Regions from separate parts of the Neobacillus sp. SRL179 genome, predicted to be linked through region 2. Evidence: predicted binding sites of a transcription regulator. Region 2 holds the regulator's gene; each other region holds the start of a gene.
The links. The regulator CtsR, encoded in region 2, represses protease genes until heat stress. The targets are predictions, from matches to a motif close to ATGGTCAATAAAGGTCAAACA.
Positions count from the first base shown of each region.

Region 1: a site for CtsR is predicted at 3,555-3,575, ahead of clpP (ATP-dependent Clp endopeptidase proteolytic subunit ClpP). Genes of this name have one in related genera too.
Region 3: a site for CtsR is predicted at 7,276-7,296, ahead of AC4E8C_RS07230 (ATP-dependent Clp protease ATP-binding subunit). Genes of this name have one in related genera too.

Region 1 is NZ_OZ481792.1:3,987,168-3,997,572, forward strand. Features, by position in the region: gene gap (type I glyceraldehyde-3-phosphate dehydrogenase) at 1-376, opposite strand, end outside; gene AC4E8C_RS19860 (sugar-binding transcriptional regulator) at 427-1,449, opposite strand; gene AC4E8C_RS19865 (glutaredoxin family protein) at 1,582-1,842, opposite strand; gene rpoN (RNA polymerase factor sigma-54) at 1,903-3,225, opposite strand; tRNA gene AC4E8C_RS19875 (tRNA-Arg) at 3,355-3,426, opposite strand; gene clpP (ATP-dependent Clp endopeptidase proteolytic subunit ClpP) at 3,633-4,238, shown strand; gene AC4E8C_RS19885 (HPr family phosphocarrier protein) at 4,491-4,748, opposite strand; gene whiA (DNA-binding protein WhiA) at 4,813-5,766, opposite strand; gene AC4E8C_RS19895 (gluconeogenesis factor YvcK family protein) at 5,885-6,871, opposite strand; gene rapZ (RNase adapter RapZ) at 6,868-7,761, opposite strand; gene AC4E8C_RS19905 (NUDIX hydrolase) at 7,796-8,254, opposite strand; gene trxB (thioredoxin-disulfide reductase) at 8,611-9,561, opposite strand; gene AC4E8C_RS19915 (tetratricopeptide repeat protein) at 9,703-10,405, opposite strand, start outside.
Region 2 is NZ_OZ481792.1:95,463-105,867, reverse strand. Features, by position in the region: gene clpC (ATP-dependent protease ATP-binding subunit ClpC) at 1-1,655, opposite strand, end outside; gene mcsB (protein-arginine kinase McsB) at 1,659-2,744, opposite strand; gene mcsA (protein-arginine kinase activator protein McsA) at 2,746-3,294, opposite strand; gene AC4E8C_RS00535 (CtsR family transcriptional regulator) at 3,321-3,782, opposite strand; gene AC4E8C_RS00530 (hypothetical protein) at 4,074-4,391, shown strand; gene AC4E8C_RS00525 (acyltransferase family protein) at 4,409-5,224, shown strand; rRNA gene rrf (5S ribosomal RNA) at 5,715-5,831, opposite strand; rRNA gene AC4E8C_RS00515 (23S ribosomal RNA) at 5,910-8,846, opposite strand; rRNA gene AC4E8C_RS00510 (16S ribosomal RNA) at 9,043-10,405, opposite strand, start outside.
Region 3 is NZ_OZ481792.1:1,463,040-1,473,444, reverse strand. Features, by position in the region: gene glpK (glycerol kinase GlpK) at 1-996, opposite strand, end outside; gene AC4E8C_RS07275 (hypothetical protein) at 1,059-2,267, opposite strand; gene AC4E8C_RS07270 (hypothetical protein) at 2,264-2,656, opposite strand; gene AC4E8C_RS07265 (DUF58 domain-containing protein) at 2,698-3,459, opposite strand; gene AC4E8C_RS07260 (AAA family ATPase) at 3,456-4,406, opposite strand; gene AC4E8C_RS07255 (hypothetical protein) at 4,530-4,724, opposite strand; gene AC4E8C_RS07250 (YkvS family protein) at 4,971-5,159, shown strand; gene AC4E8C_RS07245 (DUF6254 family protein) at 5,217-5,336, opposite strand; gene AC4E8C_RS07240 (CPBP family intramembrane glutamic endopeptidase) at 5,484-6,095, shown strand; gene AC4E8C_RS07235 (YkvI family membrane protein) at 6,130-7,179, opposite strand; gene AC4E8C_RS07230 (ATP-dependent Clp protease ATP-binding subunit) at 7,380-9,536, shown strand; gene AC4E8C_RS07225 (M3 family oligoendopeptidase) at 9,577-10,405, opposite strand, start outside.

The sequences.
Region 1 (10,405 bases), 1.2 Mb from region 2:
CGTTAGTTGCTGGAGCAGAGATGATAACTTTTTTCGCACCTGCTTCAAGGTGTTTTGCTGCATCTTCACGCTTTGTGAAGCGGCCAGTTGATTCTACAACTACATCTACGCCAAGGTTGCCCCAGCCAAGTTGTGCTGGATCGCGTTCAGCGATAACTTTTACTTTTTGTCCGCCAACAACTAGGTATTCACCGTCAACAGTTACGTCTTCTGAAAGAGTTCCGTGAACTGTATCATATTTTAAAAGGTGTGCAAGCATGTTTGCATCTGTTAAATCGTTAATTGCAACGATCTCGATATTGCTATTGTTTAAAGCCGCACGAAACACGTTACGACCAATACGTCCAAATCCATTAATACCAACTTTTACTGTCATGATTAATTTCCTCCTTTAATTAGGTAAAGATAAATTTATTTAAAAAGGATTTACCCTTTCAATAACCTCTTTGCTACCCCTTCATCTGTAATAAGTACAGTTGATGATGGTGCTTGTTTTAAATATGCTTTAATGGCCTTTGCCTTTGATGCTCCGCCTGCGACAGCAAGTACATGAGGGATATGTGTCAAGTCTTCCAGTTGTAATCCAATCGTAAGCACCTTATGAACGATCTCGCCTTGTTCATTAAAATAATAACCAAAAGCTTCGCCAACAGCCTTCCCCTCTTCAAGCTTCCGCTTAATTTCAGGGTTCGTCTTTCGCCGTTCAGCCATTGTGATAGCATCTCCAATTCCATGGATAACCATGCTAGCTGACTGAATTAAATTTAAAACTTCATGAATATCAGGCTCTCTGATTAAGGACTCATAAATTTCTGAACTAACCTGATCTGGAACATAGAAGACACGATGTTTTGAGTCGGTATTTTTGGCCATATTCGAGCAAATCGTGTTTGCTTGATTATCGACATCCTCACCAACTCCGCCTCGAGCTGGGACAAATAAAAGTTCCTTATCCGTAGTCGAAGGTGTTAATCTTTCCGCCACAGCGGCCATGGTTGAGCCACCCGTTACAGCGATAATATTTTTTCCCTCTAGAAGTTTTTTCATGCAAATGGCAGTCGCTTTGCCCAACTCACCTTTAACCATTGGTGATTCATCACTATCACCTGGTACGATGATTACCTTCTTGATGCCAAGCCGGTGTTTTAATTCCATTTCCATTACATCAATACCCTTTAGCTCTCGCATTAAACCTTCCAAATCCTCTAGTAAATTTTTCCCTTCAGAAGTTAAACTCATTCCAATATTATTGATATAAATAAGATTTTGCTCTTTAAGGAAATCTACTTCACTACGAAGAATTCTTTCAGTAAACCCAAGACTAACAGCTAAACTCCTTCTCCCTACCGGCTGCATAAAACCGATGTAACGAAGGATAGAATATCTTTTTTGTAAGACAAGAAGAAGGTCGGGTAATAATCTTTTTTGGATATCAATGAATGACTGCACGTTTCGCATGCTCCTTTATTATATGTAGTTGGTCAAAAAATGTCCACCATAGACATATTATGTCCCACCTACGCTAAAAAAAATCACCCCTAGTACGATTACATTGTAACAGGAGTGAAAATTGATTTCAACTTATTTACTTAGAAATTTTTCTTGCAAACGATTACTTATGTCAAATTTGTCAATATAGCCGAATCCAACCTCTTCGCCATTGATGTGAACGACTGGTATCATTAATCCATAACGTTCCGTTAACTCGTCACTCTGCTGAATATCCAGTTCCTTTAACTCAAAATCAAAGTTGTTTTTTAATTCAAGCAGCGTTGCTTTTGCTTTGTCACACAAAGGGCAGCCATTTCGGGTGTATAAAGTAATGGTCTTGGTCTCTGTCATCCGTTTATTCCTTTCCTTAATCCTTGTTTAAATCCATTTTATCACTTGGTTATGCAAGCGTCATTTGAACCGCTTCCGCTTTGCAGAGGACGGAATCCCTAACTGGTCGCGGTATTTAGCTATCGTCCTTCTAGAAACAACGATTCCCTTTTGCTGCTTCAATTGTTCCACAATTTCTTGGTCAGACAGCGGCTTCTCCTTGTTCTCTTGATCAACTAATTTATTTATTTCATTTTTCACTTGCGTGGAAGACGTGGTTTCATCCTCCGATACGGTCTGAATTGTACTAGTGAAAAATGTTTTTAGAGCATACGTACCAATGGGGGTTTGCACATATTTTTCTCTTACTGCCCTGCTCACCGTTGATTCATGTATATCCAATTCTGCAGCAATCTCCTTCATTGTCATCGGGACTAAAGATTGCACCCCTTTTTGAAAAAACGCCGGCTGCTTTTCTATAATCTTAGTAACTACCTTCGTTAGTGTCTCTTTCCGCTGCTCGATGCTTTTTAAGATCCATTGGTAATCCTGAACTTTATCTTGCAAAAAACGGTTAACATGAGTATCTTGATTGTTAAACTTCTTATAATACTGTTCATTAAAGCTTATCCTTGGGTAGGTATCATCAAACATCCGGACCGACAGTCCCTCCGCTGTATGTTCTACAATTGCATCAGGAATAATGTAGGATGTCGCTTCCTTTTGCAAGTTAGCTGTTGGTTTTGGATTAAGCAGCTGGATATCATCAAATACATCTTGGATCTCTTTAAGTGTGATCCGTAGTTCTTTCGAAATTTGTTTCCACTTCTTTTCAGCAAATGGGACGAAGTAATCGGCGATAATTTTTTGCGCCAATTCATTGTCTGGATTTTTATAATAGATTTGCATCAGCAGGCACTCTTGGAGATTCCTTGCCCCAATCCCAGCTGGTTCTAATGTTTGAATCACTGCAAGACATTCTTCTACTACCTCTTCGTCCACTTGAAGCTTCAGTGCTAGTTCCTGTATGTCACCTAAAAAGTAACCGTTTTCATCTAAACTATGAATAAGGTAATGAATCACAGTTAATTGCTCATCCGATAAGTTAGTTATTTTTAATTGTGAAAGTAAGTACTCTTCCAATGAAAATGGTTTGTCAGCGATTTGCTCAATCCAATCCTTTTCCGTCTTTTGATGTTTCCGTCGGTTCCGGTCCATTAGAGGATTCATTGGCTTGACATTCACATTTTCAATTTGTAATAAGGGATTCTCCAGTGCTTTATCTTCTAAAAACGCTGTGAGCTCCTGGGCTGAGTATTGCAACAAGGCAATAGCCTGAGATAACTCCTGCGTCATTGCTAATTTTAACGTTTGCTGTTGCCATAACCCTGGCTTTACGTCCATCCGAATCTCCTCCTGCTCCTATTTTACACGATGAAGAGAGATTCGTGTGAAGAATTTGGAATACACTTTAGTAGATGGAAGAAAAAGAAAAGACCACCCGTTTATAAGAAAACAGGTGGCCTTTATTGATGCGCTCGGCGAGAATCGAACTCACATTTTAAGCTTCGGAGGCTTACGTGCTATCCGTTGCACCACGAGCGCATGTATATTTGCGACTTTTCTATTATATGTTATATCCTTCTTGATTGCAAGTAAAGAATAGGTTTTAAAGTCGGATAAAATGGTTATGCTTATTTAGGGAAAGATGTCGAACTTTTTAAAAGTCAATATGTTTGACCTTTATTGACCATCAGTGTATGATACAAGTACATAAGCTTTTACCTTTTCTAATCAAAGGAGGAAGAAAAATGAATTTGATTCCTACAGTTATTGAACAAACAAACCGCGGCGAAAGAGCCTATGACATTTACTCCCGTCTGTTAAAAGACCGGATTATTATGTTAGGAAGCGCCATCGATGACAATGTGGCTAACAGCATTGTAGCACAATTATTGTTCCTTGAAGCGGAAAATCCTGAAAAAGATATAACTCTTTATATCAACAGCCCAGGCGGAAGCATAACAGCCGGAATGGCCATTTATGATACCATGCAGTACATAAAAGCAGATGTATCAACCGTATGTATCGGTATGGCGGCTTCAATGGGTGCATTCCTGCTTACAGCTGGACAAAAAGGAAAACGCTATGCACTTCCAAATGCTGAAGTAATGATTCACCAGCCACTAGGCGGCGCTCAAGGTCAAGCTACAGAAATTGAAATTGCAGCTAAGCGTATTCTTTTCCTTCGTGAAAAATTAAATGGAATTATTGCAGAGCGCACTGGTCAATCGCTAGAAGTTATTAGCAGAGATACAGACCGCGACAATTTCATGACAGCTGAAAGAGCGAAAGAATATGGCTTGATTGACAGCATTATTACTCGTAAACCAACTGAAAATGCAGAGAAAAAGTAAGTTGTAAAAGCAATCGGCTTTGTGGCCGGTTGCTTTTTTTATGGACATTTAGGGTTGGATCCGCCGACTTTTCAGTTTTTTTCGCCACTTTTTAGATTAATTCCGCGGATTTTCCACTTATTCCCGCCAACTTTTGAATTAATTCCGCGGACTTTCCCATTTATTCCGCCAACCCGTTCTTCTACCCAGCGTTTAATCTGAATTATAACTAAAAAAAGGATCCAGCTTCTATTGAAGCCAAACCCTTTCTGATTAATGTTCGTTCTGAATGAAATCCGATAAAACGCTGATGGCATTTTCTTCATCATCGCCGTCAGCAATAATATTAATAACGACTCCGGAGCCCACCGCCAGACTCATAAGTCCCATAATACTCTTCGCATTAACTTTTTTTCCATCCTTTTCAAGAAAAACATCTGCAGAAAATCGGTTTGCTTCCTGCACAAAAAGTGCCGCAGGTCGTGCTTGAAGACCAGTTTTCAATTTTACTTCTATTTCTTTAACCAACATGTAAAATTCCTCCTCAGGTAAATTCTCTATAGGCATGATTCTAATTTATTCATTATTTCACAAACTATGATTGTTTTGCTGTTAATTCTCCTGTACGCAGTTTATCCGCAATCTCATCAATTTTTCGTAAGCGATGATTAATCCCTGACTTGCTAATCGTCCCCCCTGATACCATTTCCCCTAACTCTTTTAGTGTGACATCAGGATATTGGACGCGAAGTTCGGCAATTTCTCTCAGTTTATCAGGTAAAATTTGCAAACCAACGGAAGAATTAATGAAGCGAATGTTTTCCACCTGCCTGATCGAAGCACTAATGGTTTTATTGAGATTAGCGGTCTCACAGTTTACAAGGCGGTTAACAGAGTTCCTCATGTCTCGAAGAATACGAACATCTTCAAAGCGAAGCAAGGCATTGTGAGCACCAATAATATTTAAAAACTCCGTAATTTTCTCTGCTTCCTTTAAGTACGTAATAAACCCTTTTTTACGCTCAAGCGTTTTACTATTTAGTCCAAATGTATTCATCAACTCGCATAAAGAATCATTATGTTCTTTATATAACGAGGCAATTTCTAAATGATAAGAAGAAGTTTCAGGGTTGTTGACAGATCCACCAGCAAGAAATGCTCCGCGCAGATAAGAACGCTTACAACACTTCTTCTTTATTAGGTCTGGGGAAATGTCATGAATGAAGGTAAATCCTTCCCCTAATATTTTTGTATCTTCAAGAATTTTTTTGGCCTGGTCATTTAAACGCACAATATAGACATTATTTTTCTTCAGGCGCATCTTCTTCCGAACAAGCAGCTCCACTTGCACATCGTAACTCTTTTTTAGTAATGTATAAATTCTTCTGGCAATTGCAGCATTTTCTGTTTGTATATCGACAATTAACTTTCGATTAGAAAAGGAAAGGGAACCGTTCATGCGAATCAACGCCGATAGTTCGGATTGAATGCAGCAAGTTTTCACTTCCAAGTTAGTTAATTCCTTTTTTGTCTCTGAAGCGAAAGACATCCCCTCACCACCTTTTTGAACACAAGTATTCGATTAAATAAACTTTCATTGCATTATTTTTAAAAATTATCCATAACTACGCCAACTTAATTACATTATTTATGAAGTCTACTACCATCTACGATTCATAACGCTTTTTGGTTTCAGTAATCAGCAAATTATATAAAATATTTGCTACCTTTTTGGGATCATGCCTTAATGCCCCATTTTCCTGATAGGCAATATCGGCATGAACCACTTCAAGCCCAAGCTCGGAAAGTTGCGGCATATCATACTGCACAGGGTCGGCCAATTCTTCATTATACCGGAGCTGAATATCCGGCGGAATTTCTTCATTATTCACAAGAATGGTATTAATAAAGGCACAGTTCATGTGATCATAGATTGCCTTCACATGATCGCTTGCCGTAAAGCCATGGGTTTCTCCTGCCTGGGTCATCAAATTGCAAATATAAACCTTTTTTGCATGGGAGTGACAAACCTCATCCCCTAAACGAGGAACCAAAAGGTTCGGCAGTATACTTGTATACAAACTTCCTGGACCAATAATAATTAAATCAGCCTGACGAATCGCTTGAATCGTCTCCGGTAAGGGACGTATATGATTTTTGGAAGTTAAAAAAACTCTTTTAATTCTTTTACCCGAGTAAGGAATTTTAGATTCCCCTGACACAATGGCACCGTCTTCCATCTCAGCATGCAAAATGACGCTTTGATTGGCAGCAGGGAGTACCTTCCCTCGGACATTTAAGATTTTACTCATTTCTTGGATGGCATGGACAAAATTCCCCGTAATCGACGTCATGGCTGCTAGAATAAGATTGCCTAGTGAATGCCCAGAAAGTTCATTCGAGGTCTTAAATCGATGTTGGAACATTTCTTCAACAAGCGGTTCAACATCTGACAATGATGCCAATACATTACGAATGTCGCCTGGTGGAGGAATATGTAAATCCTCACGCAAGCGCCCTGAGCTGCCTCCGTCATCCGCAACTGTCACAATGGCAGTAATATCAACAGGATATTGTTTTAATCCGCGCAATAACACGGGTAATCCTGTTCCGCCGCCAATGACGACAATTCGTGGCTGTCCTAACTCTCTCATGTTGTTTTATCCTTTCTCCTCTCAATGTCACGATGAGAAACAATCGTCTTATAATCTTTTTGGAAAAAGCGGCCAATATATTCCGCTAATGTAACCGACCGATGCTGCCCGCCCGTACATCCAATTGCAATAACGAGCTGTGCTTTACCTTCCCTTTTATAATGGGGAAGCATAAAGGTAAGCAGGTCAGTTACTTTTTCCAAAAACTTTTGCGTTTCATTCCATTTTAAAACGTAACTCGAAACCTCTTCATCCAAACCTGTTTTTGGCCTCATATGATCAATATAGTGAGGATTTGGCAAGAAGCGGACATCAAAAACAAGATCGGCATCGATTGGAATCCCATATTTAAAACCAAATGACATGACATTGACAGTAAAGATTAATTGTTTATTTGCCGTAAATTCGGTTAATATTTTTTCACGTAACTCCCGCGGTTTCATTTGTGAAGTGTTATAAATTAACTGGGCGCGTCCTTTTAACTCTTCTAACAGTTCCCGTTCCAGTGTAATTCCTTCTAGGGGGGAGGCCGACTGTGCCAGCGGATGTGATCGTCTTGTTTCCTTATATCTCCGTACTAACGTTGCATCATCTGCATCTAAAAATAATATTTGCGGTGTTAGCCATGATGTTTCGGCCAATTCATCTAATGCCTTAAAAAGATGATCAAAAAACTCTCTTCCGCGTAAGTCCATCACAAGTGCCACTTTATTCATCTTATTCCCCGATTCCTTCATAAGTTCAAGGAATTTTGGAAGCAGTGTTGGAGGCAAATTATCGACACAGAAGAATCCTAGATCTTCAAAACTTTGAATAGCGACAGTTTTTCCAGCCCCGGACATTCCGGTAATAATGACCATCTGAATTTCACTTGTCGAACCAGTACTCATTTCATTTCCCCCCATTTATTTCTTTCCTAGCCGATTAACTTGGATCTAATCGATAACTAATCAGTTGAAAATCACTTGTATAAGTAAAAGTGCCGTAAATAATCCCTTTGCCATGAACCATATAATCAAGGATATGTAAATCTCCTGCGGCCATAGGCAAGGCTTTTATTTGGTCTATTGACTGCCAAGCTAACTTTCCTTCTTCAGATTCCTCTAAATCGACACCATCTGAATCGGTAGCAACAAAGGTAAACATCATCCATTCTGATAAAAGCTCATCGCTTTCTTTCATAATCATGGTGAAAATTCCCTTTAATTGTGGATTTTTCAAATAAATCCCCGTTTCCTCACGATATTCCCGGATGCAAGAATCACGAACTGATTCGCCTGGCTCCATTTTCCCTCCTGGAGCAACCCACCAGCCGCGACGCGGTTTCTGTAGCAATAATATTTGATTATTTCTTATCAATACACAATTAGTAACCCGCTGCATTGTTTTCACCTTCTTAATGAAGCATAAGTGCCTATTTCTAAACACTTGCTGAATATCAGCCAGACAATTCATATATTCATTTCATTATACTATTTTTAGGAAACAGTCACAATGAATACAAAATTGATATTTCTGTTAATTATTTCTGCTAATCCGGCCTTTTTTACTCCCATTCAAAAAAAATAGCACAAGCTACTGAGCCTGTGCAAAAAAGGTATTTATTTTAAAGGGGGTCAATTACCCTTATATTACCTTATTTTTATTTCACTACTGTTACAGGAGAATTAAAACAGAGTTACTTTTTTGTAAAGTAATCATTCACAAATTCCTTTATAGTGCAGCTTTTCAGAAACCGATTAGTTCTTTAATTTCATTTCCTCTTTAAGTTCTTCAACAAAATGCTGGGCACTTTGGGCGGCAATACTTCCGTCGCCTGTAGCTGTCACAATTTGACGAAGTGTTTTTTCACGAATGTCACCTGCAGCAAAAATACCTGGGACCTTTGTTTCCATCCGGTCATTGGTTTCAATATAGCCGTTTTGATTGGTAATCCCTAGATTTTCAAATGGTTTAGAAAGTGGTACCATTCCTACGTATATAAAGACTCCATCTGCTGGTAATTCCCGTTCTTCCCCATTTTCTGTTGAAACAAGTGTGACGCTTCCTACTTTACCGTCTTTATTATTAATAGATTTCACGGTATGATTCCAGATAAAATCCACCTTTTCATTAGCAAAGGCACGGTCTTGAAGAATTTTTTGGGCCCGCAGTTGATCGCGTCTGTGAACGATTGTCACCTTTGATGCAAAGCGTGTTAAATAAACGCCCTCTTCTACTGCAGAATCGCCGCCGCCAATGACAAACAATTCTTTTGTTTTGAAAAACGCTCCATCACAAACAGCACAATAGGACACACCGCGTCCACCAAGCTCTTTTTCACCTGGAACACCGAGCTTCTTATACTCTGCACCTGTTGTAATGATAACCGAGTAGGCTTTATATTGTTTTGACCCAGCGGTTATCAATTTGTAATCACCATGGTCAACAATTTCTTTAATATCGCCATATGCATATTCGGCGCCGAATTTTTTCGCATGTTCAAACATCTTTGTTGATAAATCTGGACCTAAAATACTATCAAACCCTGGATAGTTCTCAACATCCTCCGTATTGGCCATCTGCCCGCCTGGCATACCACGCTCAATCATAAGTGTTGAAAGATTTGCTCTTGATGTATAAACAGCTGCTGTCATTCCTGCCGGACCAGCCCCAGCAATGATCACATCATAAATTTTTTCTTCAGACATGTTGTCACTCCCTTTTAACAGCGGTAACCCGCTTTCGCTTTATCATATAAAAAAATACGATTAAGTATTAGTATTCCCTACTTAATCGTATAAAACAATCGCTTTATAGTCCAAAAATCTGCTCATATTAAGGCACATGGACTATTGCAAAAAACTATTGACTAGCTTCACATATTTACCAAGAGTGGCAGTTGAGATGCCATATAACTCCGCTACTTCCTGCTGTGAAACTTTTTCACTGCGGAGCTTATGCCATACATACTCAACAGCCCCCGCCCAAGCGCGCTTATTTTTCAAAACGACACCTGCTTTGCAGACCTCAACAAACACGGAAAACCACATCAGGTACAATCCGGACTCTTTTACATCAATCGGCTGGTGATTTTCATAAAAAATCTCAGCAATTTCTTGAGCAGCAGCGGCCGGTGTCGGTTTCCCTAATCTGATTAAGGAGATATATTCTTTTTCCAACTTCGTGAATTTCTGATTTTGAACGAGCCTTTTCGAAGTTATGATTTCTTCTTTTTTACTTGAAACGGTGGTCAAGAACAGTGCAAATAACCGCTCTTCCACATAGTCACTTTCAAGTTTTTGAAAAATCGATCCGGTTAGGCTTTCAAAGCCCTTGGCCGGCGTATTTTCGAAATTCCACGGTTCTGACCCATCTTTGTCAGGCGTGTATTCAAGGACCATTTTCCACATGTTTTTCGCAAAATTTTCGTGTCCGGTGTAGTAAGCTGCGTAAGAAAGCCAATAATAAAATGGGCCATCCCCGTCATAGCCATGTTTATATAATCTCTTCAACCATGTATAAGCCAGCTCATACTCTCCCACTAATGCAAAT
Region 2 (10,405 bases):
TCGGTTTTCCCTACCCCTGTTGGTCCTAGGAAGATAAATGAGCCAATTGGCCGTTTTGGATCTTTTAATCCTGCTCTTGCCCGGCGAACAGCCTTTGAAACGGCGACAACAGCTTCCTCCTGCCCAATGACACGGGAGTGTAAAACTTCCTCTAAGTTAAGTAACTTAGCGGTCTCTGTATCGGCAAGCCTGGAGACAGGTACTCCCGTCCAGCTTGACACAACACTTGCAATATCTTCAACCGTTACTTCATTATTTTCTTTTCCTTGCTTTTCTTTCCACGTTTTCTTGGTTTCCTCTAACTGTTCACGCAGACGCTGCTCGGTATCTCTTAATGAAGCGGCTTTCTCAAATTCTTGACTTTGGACAGCTGCATCTTTTTCTTTTCTTACTTCCTCAAGCTTTACCTCTAATTCTTTTAAATTAGGCGGTGTTGTATACGAGCGCAGTCTAACTTTTGAGCCTGCCTCATCGATCAAATCAATTGCTTTATCAGGCAGGAAGCGGTCTGAGATATAGCGGTCTGATAGCTTTACAGCTGCTTCAATGGCTTCATCCGTAATCGAAACACGGTGGTGGGCCTCATAGCGATCGCGTAACCCCGCCAGAATTTGAATAGATTCCTCAGCCGTTGGTTCATCCACACGAATTGGCTGGAAGCGGCGCTCGAGTGCAGCATCTTTTTCGATATATTTACGATATTCATCTAATGTCGTTGCACCGATACATTGAAGTTCTCCGCGGGCAAGTGAGGGTTTTAGGATATTGGAAGCATCGATGGCGCCCTCTGCTCCGCCAGCCCCAATTAATGTGTGAAGCTCATCAATAAAAAGAATAATATTTCCGGCTTGACGGATTTCATCCATTACCTTTTTCAAACGATCCTCAAATTCACCGCGGTATTTTGTTCCTGCTACAACCGTTCCCATATCAAGTGTCATCACCCGTTTGTCACGGAGAATCTCAGGCACTTCGTTATTTACAATTTGTTGGGCCAGCCCTTCAGCAATTGCCGTCTTTCCGACACCAGGTTCACCAATTAACACGGGGTTATTCTTCGTACGCCGGCTTAACACCTCAATGACCCGTTGAATTTCTTTACTACGGCCAATAACTGGGTCCAAGCTGCCTTCACGGGCAATCGCTGTTAAATCTCTAGCAAGGCTGTCAAGTGTTGGTGTATTAGCACTAACTGACGCCCCTTGATGGCCGCCTGATTCATTGCTTCCTAATAATTGAAGCACCTGCTGGCGTGCCTTGTTTAAGCTGACACCAAGGTTATTTAATACCCGGGCAGCAACCCCTTCTCCTTCACGAATTAAGCCAAGGAGAATATGTTCTGTTCCTACATACGAATGTCCTAATTTTCGTGCCTCGTCCATTGATAATTCAATAACCTTTTTTGCTCTAGGAGTATAGTGAATAGTTTGAGAGGTTTCTTGTCCTTTACCAATTAAATTCTCTACTTCTTTTTGAATTTTATCAGAACCTAAACCAAGCCCATAAAGTGCTTTAGCTGCAATCCCTTCACCTTCACGAACCAACCCTAATAAAACGTGTTCAGTTCCAATGTTGTTATGTCCAAGGCGAATGGCTTCCTCTTGTGCCAAAGCAAGAACCTTTTGTGCTCTTTCTGTAAAACGTCCAAACATCATATTCTATTCCTCCTCACCTATTTTTCCATGCTCCATGTTAATTCGATCCCTAATTAACGTTGCTCTGCGAATATCCCTTTCATGCGGTCTTAATGGACCACCGGCATATTGCTGTAAAAATCCCGGCTGGGTTAGGATCATTAATTCATTTAAGATTGTCTTCGGCATTTTCTTTATATACCCCATATCTATTCCAAGCCGAACATCGGATAAACAGCGTGCTGCTTCTTTTGATTCAATAATTCGGCTATTAGATAATACTCCTAATGAGCGAAACACTCTGTCTTCTAATTGTATGTTAGAAGTTTTCCGTAATGCTTCCCGAGCTGACCTTTCTTGGGAAATTAACTGACTGACAACTCCTTTTAAATCACGGCTAATATCAACTTCAGACTTTCCTAGCGTGATTTGATTGGAAATTTGAAAGATATTTCCCTGCGCCTCACTGCCTTCACCATAAATTCCTCTTACAACAAGACCTAATTGGTGAATAGCCGGAATGATGCGGTTTATTTGCTGGGTAAGTATTAATCCAGGTAAATGCATCATAACGGAGGCCCGAAGTCCCGTTCCAACATTTGTGGGACAACTTGTTAAATAACCGTGTTTTTCGTCAAAGGCATAATGAATGTTACTTTCAAGCCAATCATCTATTTCGTTGGCCGCCGCCAATGCCTCTGCAATTTGTAAGCCGGGAAACAAACATTGAATTCTGATATGGTCTTCTTCATTAATCATAATACTAACTTCTTCGTTTTCTGTTAAAAGAACAGCACCATAAGGTGAATCTTCAGCCAATAGGGGACTAACCAAGTGCTTTTCTACTAAGACCCTTTTCTGAAGCGGCTGCATTTCATCAATTTTTAATAATTCCATCCTTCCATACTTTTGAAGATCGGATTGGTTAAGGATTTCCTCCATATTGACAATAACCGCTTTTGCCTCTTCTGGTGAAAATACAGTCGGAAAGTTGTAAGCCTCAAAGTTTCTAGCTAGACGGATTCGAGAACTAAGGACAATATCCGAATCCGGTCCCTCTTCGCTCATCCAGGAGCTGACGGCTTGATTAAAGAAATGTTCAAGCGACACGTTATTCTCCTCCCTCTTCGTTTCCAGCTAATTGTTTTTCTAACGTACGTATTTCATCGCGAATCTCCGCAGCCTTCTCAAATTCCTCATTGGAAATGGCATTTCGGAGTCCTAGTTTTAATTCTTCGATTTGTTTACGAAGATGGAGGCTGCCGCCAATTCTTTTCGGTATTTTACCATTATGTGACCAATTTCCACCATGCAAACGCCTTAATACAGGCTGTAACTGGTCTTGAAATGTTTCATAACAATGGGCACAGCCAAACCGTCCTACCTTTAAAAACTGTGGAAAAGTCATCGAGCAATGATCACATTGAAGGATTTCCTCCTGTTGAAATGGACTTTCACTCGACTTTTGAAATGTTGGGTCAATATTTAATAATCCTGCTAATAGATTATTAAAAGCAAAACCAGATTCCCCATTAAAGATAAACATTTCGCCTTTTTCCTGGGCACATTTCTCACAAAGATGTACTTCTGTTTTTTCACCATTAATAATTTTTGTAAAATGAAGAGCAGCTGGCCTTTGATTGCATTCTTGACAGATCATATTTATCACCTCTCTGGCTGCACTAGTTATTTATATTTTAAGGATGTTAACATTGCTTTTAACATTCTTGCTCGTAATTCATCACGATATGGAAGATCAATATATAAGACAGAACGATCGATGACACTTAGCATAATTTTTGCCTCTCGTTTTGTAATGACCTCCTCATGAACCAGTCTTACAATTACATCTTCAGCACTTGTTTGACTAATTCGATTTTGGATGATTGCTAGCAACTGATCAATTAAATGGGCTAAATCGTGGGATTGAACCTTCATAATCCGAATATATCCACCGCCGCCCCGTTTACTTTCTACAATATATCCTCGTTCAATGGTGAAACGAGTATTAATGACATAATTGATTTGTGAAGGGACGCACTGAAACTTGTCAGCAATTTCATTTCGCTTAATTTCAACAAGGTCTTCTTCACTTAACTCCAAAACCTGCTTTAGATATTTTTCAATAATATCGGAGATGTTTCTCATCTTCCCACCTCCCATCATCTGACTTTGACTATATTTGACTTTTATTATACTGAAATTTTGGGGGAGATGCAACGATTCACTACTACTGATTTTCTCCAAATTTCCCCGCCCTGAAACCTATGATTTCTAAGAAATACCGACTAAAATAGATTCTTCTCCATAGAGCAGGGTTAGATATCATTCTAGTTTTGACACAGAGATGCGTTTTTCCTGTTTTTGTATATAAATACTTTCTAATATTTCCTCCTGCCTGTAAAATGTAATTGTAAAAATTATGAAATAAGAAAGTCTATGAGTGAAAAGGAAAGACGGTATGACATCGATTGGCTTAGGAATTTTGGGATTTTCTTATTATTTCCTTTCCATGCGGCACGATTTTTTGATTATTGGGATCCTTTTTATGTAAAAAATGAAACATTGAGCTGGGGGTTAAGCTGGTTCATTTCAGTTGCTAATTTATGGTTTATGCCCCTGCTATTTTGGTTAGCCGGTTCTGCCAGCTGGTACGTACGCATTACAGATAAAATCCAAATCCTTTTTTCTAAAATAAAGATGCAGCCGCCTGTTAATACCGCTCTTAGTTGGCCTATTACTCATTGTTCCACCTAAAAGGGTATTTTGCGATTATGGACCATACCGGAAAATCATCAGGTTCCTATTTCATGTTTTTAAAAGAATTTTCCTCAAACTTTAGCGATTTATCAGGTTGTTTTGGTACATTTACCCCTGCTCACCTGTGGTTTATCCTTTATCTTTTTGTTCTTTCAATATTGGCTTTACCCGTTTTTCATTTTTTACGAACAGAAAAACCAAAACATTTTATCCATTACACTATGAGTAAGCCATCCATGTTTATCCTGTTTTTTATAGTGTTAGCACTAACAACTAAACTGCCAGCTCCAGGCGGGCAAAATCCATTCTTTTACTTCGTTCTTTTTATTATGGGGTATATAACTAGCAGTGATCAACGATTCCAAGAGATGTTTAATCGTTTACGCCTTAGGGGTTTATTAGTAATACTTATCTCTGTACCAATCTGGGTTTTCCTCGTTGCCCAAAACGATGACATAAAAAGTCTTTTAATGGACAGCTTCTTAACGTTGTTCAGGATGTTTAATGTATGGATGGGCCTAATCGTCATTCATGGGTATGGTCATAAATATTTAAATAAAAATCATCGACTCCTTCCCTTTTTGAATGAAGCTGCGTTTCCGGTTTATATTATTCATCAAACGGTGTTAGTGGTGATTGGTTATTATGTGATTAGGCTAGACCTAACTGTCCCACTTAAATATGTCTTAATTATGATTTCAACCTTAACAGTCTCTCTTCTTATTTTTGAGTTCGTAATAAAGAGGACTCATCTCACCCGATTCCTATTTGGTGTAAAAGTCAAAAAGGGTAATAGTGGGGCTGGGCACTCTAATAATAAAAGTATGTAGGGGTATCTTTTTATGATTGATTGTCCTTATATGCTGGGTCTTAAAGACATTTAGGGCAATCTTTCGGGGGGTTTTGTCTTTTAGACGGTTTCTTAAAGACATTTTTGACAGGGCTTCGATGAGTTTTGTCTTTTAGACGGTTTCTTAAAGACATTTTTGACAGGGCTTCGATGAGTTTTGTCCTTTAGACGGCTTCTTAAAGACATTTTGAGCAGGACTTCGGGGAGTTTTGTCCTTTAGACGGCTTCTTAAAGACATTTTGAGCAGGACTTCGGGGAGTTTTGTCCTTTAGACGGCTTCTTAAAGACATTTTTGGCAGGACTTCGATGAGTTTTGTCCTCTAGACGGCTTCTTAAAGACATTTTGATTGACTGAGACACAAATTTTGTCTTTAAGAGAGATGCTACATTTAAATAACAGCATCCTCTTAAATTTTTAGACTATTTTATAATGCAAAAAAAGACAACCCAATACAGGTTGTCTTTTGTGTGCCTGGCAACGTCCTACTCTCACAGGGACGCGTGTCCCAACTACCATCGGCGCTGAGAAGCTTAACTTCCGTGTTCGGTATGGGAACGGGTGTGACCTTCTCGCCTTAATTACCAGACTATTTAATTAGAGGTTCATTCCCTCAAAACTAGATAATGCAGAAGAAGTTTTAAAAACTCAAGTTCACCTAATATAAATGGTTAAGTCCTCGAACGATTAGTATCAGTCAGCTCCACATGTCGCCACGCTTCCACCTCTGACCTATCAACCTGATCATCTTTCAGGGTTCTTACTAGCTTGACGCTATGGGAAATCTCATCTTGAGGGGGGCTTCATGCTTAGATGCTTTCAGCACTTATCCCGTCCGCACATAGCTACCCAGCGATGCCTTTGGCAAGACAACTGGTACACCAGCGGTGCGTCCATCCCGGTCCTCTCGTACTAAGGACAGCTCCTCTCAAATTTCCTGCGCCCACGACGGATAGGGACCGAACTGTCTCACGACGTTCTGAACCCAGCTCGCGTACCGCTTTAATGGGCGAACAGCCCAACCCTTGGGACCGACTACAGCCCCAGGATGCGATGAGCCGACATCGAGGTGCCAAACCTCCCCGTCGATGTGGACTCTTGGGGGAGATAAGCCTGTTATCCCCGGGGTAGCTTTTATCCGTTGAGCGATGGCCCTTCCATGCGGAACCACCGGATCACTAAGCCCGACTTTCGTCCCTGCTCGACTTGTAGGTCTCGCAGTCAAGCTCCCTTGTGCCTTTACACTCTACGAATGATTTCCAACCATTCTGAGGGAACCTTTGGGCGCCTCCGTTACTCTTTAGGAGGCGACCGCCCCAGTCAAACTGCCCACCTGACACTGTCTCCCACCCCGATAAGGGGTGCGGGTTAGAATTTCAATACAGCCAGGGTAGTATCCCACCGACGCCTCCACCGAAGCTAGCGCTCCGGCTTCTCAGGCTCCTACCTATCCTGTACAAGCTGTACCAAAATTCAATATCAGGCTACAGTAAAGCTCCACGGGGTCTTTCCGTCCTGTCGCGGGTAACCTGCATCTTCACAGGTACTATAATTTCACCGAGTCTCTCGTTGAGACAGTGCCCAGATCGTTACGCCTTTCGTGCGGGTCGGAACTTACCCGACAAGGAATTTCGCTACCTTAGGACCGTTATAGTTACGGCCGCCGTTTACTGGGGCTTCGATTCAGAGCTTCGCTTGCGCTAACCCCTCCTCTTAACCTTCCAGCACCGGGCAGGCGTCAGCCCCTATACTTCGCCTTGCGGCTTCGCAGAGACCTGTGTTTTTGCTAAACAGTCGCCTGGGCCTATTCACTGCGGCTCTTCGAGGCTATGAACCTCAAAGAGCACCCCTTCTCCCGAAGTTACGGGGTCATTTTGCCGAGTTCCTTAACGAGAGTTCTCTCGCTCACCTTAGGATTCTCTCCTCGCCTACCTGTGTCGGTTTGCGGTACGGGCACCTTTTATCTCGCTAGAGGCTTTTCTTGGCAGTGTGGAATCAGGAACTTCGGTACTAAATTTCCCTCGCTGTCACAGCTCAGCCTTCACGGTGAACGGATTTTCCTATTCACCAGCCTAACTGCTTAGACGCGCATATCCAACAGCGCGCTTACCCTATCCTCCTGCGTCCCCCCATCACTCAAACGATAAAGAGGTGGTACAGGAATATCAACCTGTTGTCCATCGCCTACGCCTTTCGGCCTCGGCTTAGGTCCCGACTAACCCTGAGCGGACGAGCCTTCCTCAGGAAACCTTAGGCATTCGGTGGATGAGATTCTCACTCATCTTTCGCTACTCATACCGGCATTCTCACTTCTAAGCGCTCCACCAGTCCTTACGGTCTAGCTTCAACGCCCTTAGAACGCTCTCCTACCACTGACACCTGATGGTGTCAATCCACAGCTTCGGTGATACGTTTAGCCCCGGTACATTTTCGGCGCAGAGTCACTCGACCAGTGAGCTATTACGCACTCTTTAAATGGTGGCTGCTTCTAAGCCAACATCCTGGTTGTCTAAGCAACTCCACATCCTTTTCCACTTAACGTATACTTTGGGACCTTAGCTGGTGGTCTGGGCTGTTTCCCTTTTGACTACGGATCTTATCACTCGCAGTCTGACTCCCACGGATAAGTCTTTGGCATTCGGAGTTTGTCTGAATTCGGTAACCCGATGAGGGCCCCTAGTCCAAACAGTGCTCTACCTCCAAGACTCTTACTACGTGAGGCTAGCCCTAAAGCTATTTCGGAGAGAACCAGCTATCTCCAAGTTCGATTGGAATTTCTCCGCTACCCACACCTCATCCCCGCACTTTTCAACGTGCGTGGGTTCGGGCCTCCATCCAGTGTTACCTGGACTTCACCCTGGACATGGGTAGATCACCTGGTTTCGGGTCTACGACCACATACTCATTCGCCCTATTCAGACTCGCTTTCGCTGCGGCTCCGTCTTTTCAACTTAACCTTGCATGGGATCGTAACTCGCCGGTTCATTCTACAAAAGGCACGCTATCACCCATTAACGGGCTCTAACTACTTGTAGGCACACGGTTTCAGGAACTATTTCACTCCCCTTCCGGGGTGCTTTTCACCTTTCCCTCACGGTACTGGTTCACTATCGGTCACTAGGGAGTATTTAGCCTTGGGAGATGGTCCTCCCTGCTTCCGACCGGATTTCTCGTGTCCGGCCGTACTCAGGATCCACTCAGGAGGGAACGAAGTTTCAACTACAGGGTTTTTACCTTCTATGACGGACCTTTCCAGATCGCTTCATTTACCCCGTTCCTTTGTAACTCCATGTTGAGTGTCCTACAACCCCAAGAGGCAAGCCTCTTGGTTTGGGCTATGTCCCGTTTCGCTCGCCGCTACTCAGGGAATCGCGTTTGCTTTCTCTTCCTCCGGGTACTTAGATGTTTCAGTTCCCCGGGTATGCCATCAATACCCTATGTATTCAGGTAAAGATACTGCTCCATTACGAGCAGTGGGTTCCCCCATTCGGAAATCTCCGGATCAAAGCTTACTTACAGCTCCCCGAAGCATATCGGTGTTAGTCCCGTCCTTCATCGGCTCCTAGTGCCAAGGCATTCACCGTGCGCCCTTTCTAACTTAACCTAAAAGGTTATTTCTCTTAATTACTTAAGAGAGAAAACTAAAATGGCGATTACTCGATGTTTTCTTGCTTCTTCTTACGATTATCTAGTTTTCAAAGAACGATTAAAAAAAGCTTTGAGAGAATTGCTCCCTCAAAACTAAACAAACAAAAAACGTCAAACAATTTATCAGTCCACAAGGACTGCATATTCCTTAGAAAGGAGGTGATCCAGCCGCACCTTCCGATACGGCTACCTTGTTACGACTTCACCCCAATCATCTGTCCCACCTTAGGCGGCTGGCTCCTTACGGTTACCCCACCGACTTCGGGTGTTACAAACTCTCGTGGTGTGACGGGCGGTGTGTACAAGGCCCGGGAACGTATTCACCGCGGCATGCTGATCCGCGATTACTAGCGATTCCGGCTTCATGTAGGCGAGTTGCAGCCTACAATCCGAACTGAGAATGGTTTTATGGGATTGGCTAGGCCTCGCGGCTTTGCTGCCCTTTGTACCATCCATTGTAGCACGTGTGTAGCCCAGGTCATAAGGGGCATGATGATTTGACGTCATCCCCACCTTCCTCCGGTTTGTCACCGGCAGTCTCCTTAGAGTGCCCAACTGAATGCTGGCAACTAAGAACAAGGGTTGCGCTCGTTGCGGGACTTAACCCAACATCTCACGACACGAGCTGACGACAACCATGCACCACCTGTCACTCTGTCCCCCGAAGGGGAAATTCCTATCTCTAGGAGTGTCAGAGGATGTCAAGACCTGGTAAGGTTCTTCGCGTTGCTTCGAATTAAACCACATGCTCCACCGCTTGTGCGGGCCCCCGTCAATTCCTTTGAGTTTCAGCCTTGCGGCCGTACTCCCCAGGCGGAGTGCTTAATGCGTTAGCTGCAGCACTAAGGGGCGGAAACCCCCTAACACTTAGCACTCATCGTTTACGGCGTGGACTACCAGGGTATCTAATCCTGTTTGCTCCCCACGCTTTCGCGCCTCAGCGTCAGTTACAGACCAGAAAGCCGCCTTCGCCACTGGTGTTCCTCCACATCTCTACGCATTTCACCGCTACACGTGGAATTCCGCTTTCCTCTTCTGCACTCAAGTCCCCCAGTTTCCAATGACCCTCCACGGTTGAGCCGTGGGCTTTCACATCAGACTTAAAGGACCGCCTGCGCGCGCTTTACGCCCAATAATTCCGGACAACGCTTGCCACCTACGTATTACCGCGGCTGCTGGCACGTAGTTAGCCGTGGCTTTCTGGTTAGGTACCGTCAAGGTACCGGCAGTTACTCCGGTACTTGTTCTTCCCTAACAACAGAGCTTTACGACCCGAAGGCCTTCATCGCTCACGCGGCGTTGCTCCATCAGACTTTCGTCCATTGTGGAAGATTCCCTACTGCTGCCTCCCGTAGGAGTCTGGGCCGTGTCTCAGTCCCAGTGTGGCCGATCACCCTCTCAGGTCGGCTACGCATCGTCGCCTTGGTGAGCCGTTACCTCACCAACTAGCTAATGCGCCGCGGGCCCATCTGTAAGTGTCAGCGTAAACCGACTTTCAGCTTTTTCTCATGAGAG
Region 3 (10,405 bases), 1.4 Mb from region 2:
TGCTGCATATTTTTCACTGTCTTTTGCATCCTTTAACATTCTTAAGCCATCACGAAGCCATTGTATGGCCGAACCTGCTACGAAAATGCTGCCTTCTAGAGCGTACTCAACCTTTCCATTTATCCCCCATGCAATCGTGGTTAATAAACCATGCTCGGATCGGACTGCTTTTTCACCTGTATTCATTAACATAAAACAGCCAGTTCCATACGTATTTTTGGCCATTCCTTTATGGAAACAAGCCTGACCAAATAATGCCGCTTGTTGATCACCAGCAATCCCTGCAATGGGAACCTCTTTCCCAAAGAAATGACTTTCAACAGTCTTGGCATAAATCTCAGAGGACTGACGCACATCGGGCAGCATTGATTTGGGTACACCTAAAATTTCTAATAATTCATCATCCCACTTCAGCTCGTAAATATTGAACATAAGTGTCCGTGAGGCATTAGAATAATCTGTCACATGTGCTCCACCTGACAGTTTCCAAATCAGCCATGTATCAATGGTTCCAAACAATAGTTTTCCAGCGCTTGCCTTTTCACGGGCTCCAGCGACATTGTCTAGGATCCATTTTACTTTTGTTCCTGAGAAATAGGCATCGATCATTAACCCTGTTTTTAAGCGAAAAAGTTCTTCATAGCCTTTCTCCTTTAATTCCTCACATATTTCTGTTGTTTGTCTCGACTGCCACACAATGGCATTGTAGACAGGCTCCCCTGTTTCTTTATCCCAAACAACAGTTGTTTCCCGTTGGTTGGTAATGCCTATCCCCGCAATTTGTTCAGGCTTTACACCTGATTCGGTTAAAACCCCAGCAATTACAGCCAAAATCGATCCCCAAATTTCATTAGCATTGTGCTCGACCCAGCCTGGTTTTGGGAAAAATTGCGAAAATTCCTTTTGAGACACATGAACGATTTCACCTCTTTTATTAAACAATATTGCTCGGGAGCTGGTTGTACCTTGGTCTAAAGATAAAATATAGTTTTCCATGGGTATAATCCCCTTCATGAAATTATCGAATCTAGACAATGATTTTTAATTAATCCTCTTAATTATTCCTTTTTCCTTAACGTCCTACGGATCTCTTTTAATTGTTGTTTTAACAGGTGAATTTCCATTTTTACATAGGAGTATTCTTCAGCAGTTGCAAATATATTGCCATAACGAACTTTATCATAAATTTCAATTAATTGATCGGAACCTTTTAATCCGATTCTTTGCCACCATTCCTCGAGAGTTTCCTTCGGTAATCTTCCTAGTTTCAATTTATAGGCATATCTTTCTAAATTAAAAATCTCTCTTCTTATACTATCTAAAGGGGGTACAACCCTCTTACCAAAAATTGAACCAGGTTGATAAACATATTCTCCCGCTTTAATTTCCACCATTTGGAACCGCTCACCACTGCCTAATTTCTGATTAATAATTTTCTTCCTAATTAAGTAAAGAATAAATGCCGCGGCACTTACGAAAAGAAGTATATAAACGATATCAACTGTAAAATAATTATTTTCTTGGTATTCAATTCCATCATATTCACCAGTACCTGCTTTTAGATTTGGCACCCGGTCCTCTCCACCAATTAAGCTAAGAATATAGAGAAGGCTGTGGGAAATAGGGTTAACCAATTGTGAGAAAAGCAGGGCGAGTAGTTGCAACACACCCAAAAATAATGCCTGGATAGAATGAAGGAATACTGTAAGCAACATCCCAATAGCCATGATCACTATGATGATAGTTAAAAAGTACCCAGCAAACTTTGATTGATCTGTTTGGATGGAAAACCACTTTTTTAAGAATGCTCCAAATTGAACGACAAGAATTTGGGCAATTAGCAAATAAATAATAGGCCGTTGGTAAGGATAATGGCTCATGGCAGCATAGATGATGACCACTAATCCAATTAATAATGAATACAAAAGCAAGGAAGTCTCCAAGTGATCTGAAATGCCCTCATGTAAAGAAACACCACGCCAAAAGATAAATAAACCTATTCCCAAGCTAGTTAACAGAGAAAAATCAGCCCAAAATCCCATCATCAGCAGGATGGGAAACACAGTCCCGAAATAAAGCCATTTCCCCTTATTAGAATATTTTACAAGCAAATTAGAAAAAAGGACAAAACTTCCGATACACAGAACTGATAACAAAAAAATTGGAGGCAGTTCTTTTTTATGTATATAAAGTAAAAATATTGCAAGATTGACCATAATCATTTCAATAAGAAAGTGATAGGAGACTCGTGCCACACGTCTAATCATGGCTGTACCCTTCTTTCTTGATGAATAACTAAATCATTTAGCAGGGCATTATCTTCATCTATTATAAAATGATACAGCTTTGTTCCTTTCATAGATAAGTTAAGGAGCTGCTGATTCGTTTCGGTTGTCCTGATACCTGCGTGGATGAAAAATGGCTGATTTCCTAAATGTCTAGTATAGAAAGAAATCATGTAATCATAGGGTAAACTCGTATTTTGGACACTTATGGACGCAAGGGTTTCCAATACTTTTTGGAGATGTTCTTTCCCTTCTCCTTTTGGAAGGTAAATAAATGGAGTATCGCCGACGGCTCTCACGTTGATGCACAGAGAATACGGAATTTGCTTGTAAAAGGCAAAATAAGCAAGCTCCGTCATACTGCTAATCAATTTTTCTAGATCGCTTGTAATGGAATGGCCATTGGAAACGTTTAAGGAAACATTCCAGCCCGTTTCAGAAATTTTTCATAAATTTTTGTTTGCAAGCCTTGTTTTCTCGCACTTGCTTTCCAGTGGATTTGGTTGAAACTATCAGAAGGAACATAGTCTCTTGTTCCTAATGGTCCTAGTCGATCTTCATAAACTGAATAGGGAACAACACTTACTCCTTGTTGGTTGGACATTAATTCTGCTAACCCTTTTACTGAGCACCTCATAGGATAAACTACTGCCAGTTGTTTTAAAAAAGCTTTTGATTCTAAAATTGTCACCCCAAAACCCAACAGACTAGGAATATAAAATTCTAATTTTCGAATTTTAGCGATTCCTCTCCTATCTGCCATGAAAGGAATTACAACCTTCTTTGTTTGGTTCGTTAAGAGTGACAATGGAATAGAAATATCATAAATAGATTGGCTAGAATCAAACTTTTCACCTATCGGAACAACAAAGTGATCAAAATAAACCCGAAGTTCCCCTTTTAAAATAGGATAGCCATTGTTTTGGAATGTCAGGGTCCAATGGCCTTGATTACCGCTAAAATAACAGTTTTTGTCATATATGTTTTCAAACGAGAGCGCATCTCCTGCTTTTTTTAAATAATAATGATTACAGACAATGATAATTAAAAAAATGACAGCTAGGAAAAACACTAATTTGGATTGGATGTATAGACTAACCACAATAAGGACAATTGCAAACCCACTAATACCCGGGATCTGGTGATCTTCTACCGAATATTTATTCCAAATCATCCATTTGTACCTGCTTCGACTGGTACAGGGATTGAATCAAGGATCTCATCAATCATGGCTTCTGGTGTTTTGGTTAGTGAACCTTCAATTGATAGAAAAATCCTGTGTCCTAGTACGTAGGGAGCAACAGTTTTCACGTCATTAGGTGTCACATAGGTACGACCATTTAAAAACGCCTTTCCTTGGGAGGCTTTCATGAGGGCTAATGTTCCCCTAGGACTAACCCCTAATTCAATGCTGCTGTGTTCTCGCGTTTTCCTTACGATTGTTAACATGTAATCTTCAATGTCCTCTGAGATATGCGTGTTATTGATCGCTGACTTCATACTTAAAATCTCGGGAATCGAAAATACAGGTTCAATGGTATTCATGTTCTTTTCGCCACGGTGTATTTTCATGATCGTCTTTTCATCTTCAAAGACCGGATAACCTACTTTTATTTTTATAAAGAATCTGTCCATTTGCGCAACAGGCAAAGAAAACGTTCCCTGTTGTGATTCAACCGGGTTCTGTGTTGCAATCACCATAAAGGGTTCCTCTAGCGGGACGGTCACGCCATCTATTGTTACTTGTCGTTCTTCCATTACCTCCAATAAGCTGGACTGAGTTCGAGGGGTAGCCCGATTAATTTCATCAGCTAAGACAATATTTGCGATAATGGGTCCAGGCCGTAATTCGAAATCTTGAACTTTTGGATTAAAAAACTGAATCCCCGTTACATCGCTCGGCAGGACATCAGGGGTAAACTGAATGCGGGAAAATTCTCCGCCGATGGCAGTGGCAAAGCTTTTAGCAAGCATTGTTTTACCTGTTCCTGGTACACTTTCAAGCAAAATATGACCATTAAATAATAAGGAAATTGCCATCAATTCAATTTCCATATCTTTACCAACCATTATATTTCCGATTTCTTGTTTTAGTTGCATAATTTTTTCAGTTAATTCCATGTACTCATCTCCATTAAGCATTTATCATCTATCTTATTTTATCAAAGTTTAAATTTTCTCAAAACAATATATTTTAAAATAAAAGAGAACCAACAACTATGTCGATTCTCTTTACAAAAACGATTAACTTCTTGGTTCTTTAAGGTATTGATATAAAACATCTCCGCCTCGCTGACCAATCCCACGGAAGTGCTTAAAATCCTTCCTTTTCACAAGTACCTGACGAAATTCCAAAAAATCCTCATTTTTTACAAAGTACTCTGATAACTCCCCTGTACTCAGCTTATCTAATATTTCTGTGACCATTTCTTCTATCACATTCATGCACCACCCTTATAAAGTGTATTTTAACTTATTGTCTCATGATTAGTAAAAATTCCTTCTCTTATTCTATTAATGTAAGCGTTTTCCTTCTTTTATTGGTTTCTGTTTCATATTAATATATAAATTCTTTAAGAATTAACCAAATTGTCAAACAAAAGCCTTTACGAATTGCTAAAAGTAGTGCAAACTGTTATTTAATTGGATTTTAATATAGTTTTTGAGGTAAAGGAGAGAGACTAATTGAGAAAAGCAGAAGTAGGAAATATCATAGAATTTCGTGGCGGCCTGCAAGGGATTGTTGAAAAGGTAAATGAAAATTCTGTAATAGTCGACCTAACATATATGGATAATTATCGTGATTTAGAATTAGACCAACGAACGGTTGTCAATCATAAAAATTATAGAGTGATAAAAGAAAGCGCTTATTAAAAGAATATTCTGAAAAGACGAGGCACTCATCACTGCCTCGTCTTTTCTCTTTTTTGATTATTGACCTTTTCCTGCTTCTTTAGAAAGTTCCTTTAACGATTTAACTTGACCATGAGGATTTTGATCTTGTTTTCTAACCGTCCACTCACGCTCTTGCTGGCTTTTAGATTTGCTCATTCCAATCACTCCTTTCCCAATTTATTTTTCCAACTAGATAAGTTCTTATTAAAGGAAATGGATAAAATGTTTAAAGAAAATAATTTCCTTTTGAAAAATTTATTTGTTAAAATAAATTTTATTGATTCATAAAGGAGTTTGTTATATATGAAAAAAGGCTTTCTAGATATGCGCCTAATCATAGGATACATTCTTGCGCATGCTCTTATATACTTTTCATTTCAAGATAAAACAATATTTTGGTATATCTTTACTGGATCAGTGATAGTGTTAATAATATTTGCTATGTTCCAGGGCGAAGTAGATGATCAAGCATCCTTTATACAATATATTTTCCTCGGTGCAATCACTGGATTCTTGATTTACTTTATTTTTTGGTTAGGATTTCAAGCTATTCAAATCCTGCATCTTCCTTTTGAGCAATCCATCAGAACGTTGTACCGCTGGTATGCACCACACGCTTTTTGGCATTATATTGCCCTGGTTTTGATTGCAGCGCCTGGAGAGGAGCTATTCTGGCGGGGTTTTATCCAAAAAAGGCTAATGACGTACTTCCAACCGATTTGGAGTATTTCACTTGCAGCATTACTTTACGCCTCGGTTCATCTCTACTCTGGTTCTTTTTTATTGGTTTTTGCAGCCCTTGTTTCCGGTTTGGTGTGGGGGCTCCTGTATTATTGGAAAAAAAGTATGCCACTAGTGATTGTATCCCATATTGTTTTTGATTTGATGATTTTTATCATTTTACCTTTTAAATAAAAATGGCAGCTGTTTTTGTTAACAGCTGCCATTTTTATTTTTTTTTCATTGGTGTAAATGGTTTCATCCATAATAGTATAAAAAAGGTCATACAGATATAGCCAAACAAGGGATATAAATAGGATAAAAGTGTGCCATAGTTTACAAGGCTGATCAGGTAGGAGACCGCAAAAATGGCCGTAACCGAAGCAATCGTAGGCACAGGCATGAATTGTTTTAGCTGTCTGTCAAGTCCAAAGATATTTCCTATCACGGATGTGAAAATTTCCCCATAAATCACGAGAACAAAGATCCAATATAAAAAGGGTGCCAAATTTTTCATAACAATTGCCATAGGGATTTCATATAGTTCTAAATTTGGCAGCATGATTAAGGTAAAATGGCTAGAAATCAATATTAAGGTTAGAGCCGCCCCTCCCAGGATCCCCCCCCATTTAATCGTCCAATCATCCTTTACCTCTGTTGCAATCGGTACTAATACGGCTTGTGCAAGACCAAGATTCAAGGCTGCATAGGAGAAGGGCGCTATTACAGTTTTCCAGCCATCGTCTGCATGAGGAATAAATAATAATTGATCTAAAAAGTGCGGCAGCTGAATGGAAAAAAGCATAAGAATAACACTGAAACTAATCATTAAGGGAACAACAAAGGTATTAACGGCAAAAAGCCCTTTCGTACCGATTAACATAACGATAAACGATAGAAAAATCGTTAAAAATACTCCAATATCCCTAGGTATTCCCAACTGTTCATCGAACACTGCCCCAGCACCTGAAAGCATGACGGCACTCACTCCAAGCAGCATAAAAAGCATAAAGATGTTAATGATACGACTTGGCCATTTACCAAATAAGTACTCATTAAACTCTTGGTAAGATTTAGCATCTATATGTGCGGCCATTCTCATAAGCTTGGAACCTAGTGCAATAAAGAGATAACCGCTCATTAATATACTTAGAAAGCCGAAGAAACCAAACCGTGAAAAAAATTCAACGATTTCTCTTCCTGTGGCAAAGCCAGCCCCCACCACGGTTCCTACATAGACTGCCGCAATTTGAAATGCTTGAGTCCAATTCTTCGTCACATCATCTCCCCCTTATCAACAATATATGATTTAAAGGACAAACAAAGACGAGCTTTTTTTCTTATTTGGTAACCATTTCTATAAACAAAATACTTGAAAGTCAAAAAAGGTCAGAGTATACTATAGCCATAAGGTCAAATATAGTCAAAGTCAAAGTATTTGTTACTCAAACAAAAAATATATTAGGAGGTAATTTGCTTATGCTTTGTCAAATATGCAACCAAAACACTGCCAATATACAATTAAGCTTTAATATTAATGGACAACGTAAGGAAATGAAACTCTGCCAAGAATGTTATACAAAAGAAAAACAAACCCTGAAGGCTGGGTTTGGTCCTAATTTACATTCATTTCCGAACTTCCCATTTGAAAATTTATTTATGGCTAAAGGCTTTCCAGAAGGTCAAGATATAAATGGACAACAAGCACCAATAAATGGAAATGAAGCAAGTCATAACGCTTTTATTGACCAATTTGGACGAAACTTAACCAACTTAACAAAAGCAGGATTAATCGATCCAGTGATTGGTCGAGATGAAGAAATAAAACGAGTAATAGAAATTCTTAATAGAAGAAACAAAAATAATCCCGTATTAATTGGAGAACCAGGTGTCGGTAAAACAGCCATTGCAGAAGGTCTGGCAATAAAAATTGCTAGTGGCGATGTCCCAGTGAAATTACGTAATAAAGAAGTCTTTTTATTAGATGTAGCATCTCTAGTAGCTAATACGGGCATCCGTGGGCAATTTGAAGAAAGAATGAAACAAGTCATATCAGAAGTACAAGAGCGTAAAAATATTATTCTTTTTATTGATGAAATCCATCTTTTAGTGGGTGCCGGTTCTGCTGAAGGTTCTATGGATGCAGGAAATATATTAAAACCAGCATTAGCACGTGGAGAATTGCAGGTAGTCGGTGCAACCACATTAAAAGAATATCGGCAAATTGAAAAAGATTCTGCCTTAGAACGCCGCTTCCAGCCAGTCCACGTTCTTGAACCAACATCAGAAGCAGCGGTTGCTATTTTAAAAGGTATTCAACAGAAATACGAAGATTACCATGAAGTCACCTATTCAGAAGAAGCGATACATGCATGTGTACAATTATCTCAGCGCTACATTCAAGACCGCTTCTTACCGGACAAAGCGATTGATTTGCTTGATGAAGCTGGTTCTAAGTTAAATCTAACATCGGATTATAAAAGTAATGAGCAAGTTGAAGTTCGCTTAAAGGAAATTGCCGGAGAGAAGGACGAAGCACTTAAAAATGAGCAATATGAGAAAGCTGCTATACTGCGGGATGAAGAAGCAGAACTTGAGAAGCAATTAAACAATAATTCCAACACTAATCGACCTATAGTTACAGTATCTCATATTCAAGAAATTATTGAACAAAAGACAGGTATACCTGTTGGCAAGCTTCAACAAGATGAACAGTTTAAGATGAAACACTTAGAAGAAAATCTTAATAAGAAGGTAATTGGACAGGAAAAAGCAGTAAACAAGGTGGCAAAGGCGATAAGACGTAGTCGTGCTGGCTTAAAATCAAAGCATCGTCCAATTGGTACTTTCTTATTTGTTGGACCAACAGGGGTCGGAAAAACAGAACTTTCCAAAACACTTGCTGAAGAGTTATTTGGGTCAAAAGAAGCTATGATCCGTTTAGACATGAGCGAATACATGGAAAAACATAGTGTCTCTAAATTAATTGGTTCACCTCCAGGCTATATTGGTCATGATGAGGCAGGCCAGTTGACTGAAAAAGTTCGCCGAAATCCCTATAGCATTATTTTATTAGATGAAATTGAAAAGGCACATCCAGATGTACAACACATGTTTTTACAAATACTTGAAGACGGCCGTCTAACTGACAGCCAAGGAAGAGTGGTTAGCTTTAAGGACACGGTCATTATTATGACAAGTAATGCTGGTGTCAGCCACAAAACTATCCATGTCGGCTTTGGTGCTAATGAAGCCATTGAAGAAGCAAGCATTTTAGATTCACTAGGCAGTTTCTTTAAACCAGAATTCTTAAACCGATTTGATAGTATTATTGAATTTAACGCACTTGATAAAGAACACATTTTGTATATCGTTGATTTAATGCTGAGCGAACTACAAGCTACATTAAACGAACAAAATATTGAATTCGCGATTACTGTGGAAGCAAAAGAAAAATTAGCTGAACTTGGCTATCATCCTGCATTTGGCGCTCGCCCACTTCGCCGTGTCATTCAAGAACAACTCGAAGATAAAATTGCCGACTATATTTTAGAACAACCTGAAGCAAAAAATTTATCAACTGTTGTGGAGGATGGAGAATTTAAAATTGTTTCAGAAGCGGTACCTATGAAATAATCAAAAAGCGAAGCCTTTTTTTAACAGGCTTCGCTTTTTTTTATAAATTTTTATCTTCTACTGTATTTAACCAACTATCAATTACGCCTACGACAGATTCAACACAACCATCTTCAAAGGGTGAAATTAAGTTAGCCGTCTCCACGAGTTTAGTAAATGACATACTGCCACCAAGATTGCAAAGCTTTACATAATCTGCCCATGCTGCTTGTTGGTCTTCTCTTGAACGCTTCCAGAATTGAAAGGCACATATTTGTGCGAGCGTGTAATCAATATAATAAAACGGGGAATTATAGATATGACCTTGACGCTGCCAAAAACCACCGTTTTCTAAATATTCATTTCCATCATAATCTTTATGTGGTAAATACTTTTTCTCGATCTCCCGCCATTTTAGTTTCCGTTCTGTTGGGGACGCAGTTGGATTTTCATAAACCCAGTGCTGAAATTCATCTACGGAAACTCCATAAGGCAGGAATAATAAGGCACTACTTAGATGTGAAAATTTATATTTATCGGTATCTTCCTTAAAAAATAATTCCATCCATGGCCATGTAAAAAACTCCATGCTCATTGAATGAATCTCGCAAGCTTCATAGGTTGGCCAATAATATTCTGGGATTTCAAAATGACGGCTGGAATATACTTGGAAGGCATGACCTGCCTCATGTGTCAACACATCAATGTCACCCGATGTACCGTTGAAATTAGAAAAAATAAATGGCGCCTTATAATTTTCTATAAAGGTGCAATAGCCCCCGCCTGCTTTTCCTTTCTTTGCCACCAGATCCATAAGATTGTTTTCTTGCATAAATTTAAAAAATTCCCCTGTTTCCTTTGAAAGATCTTCATACATTTTTTGACCATTT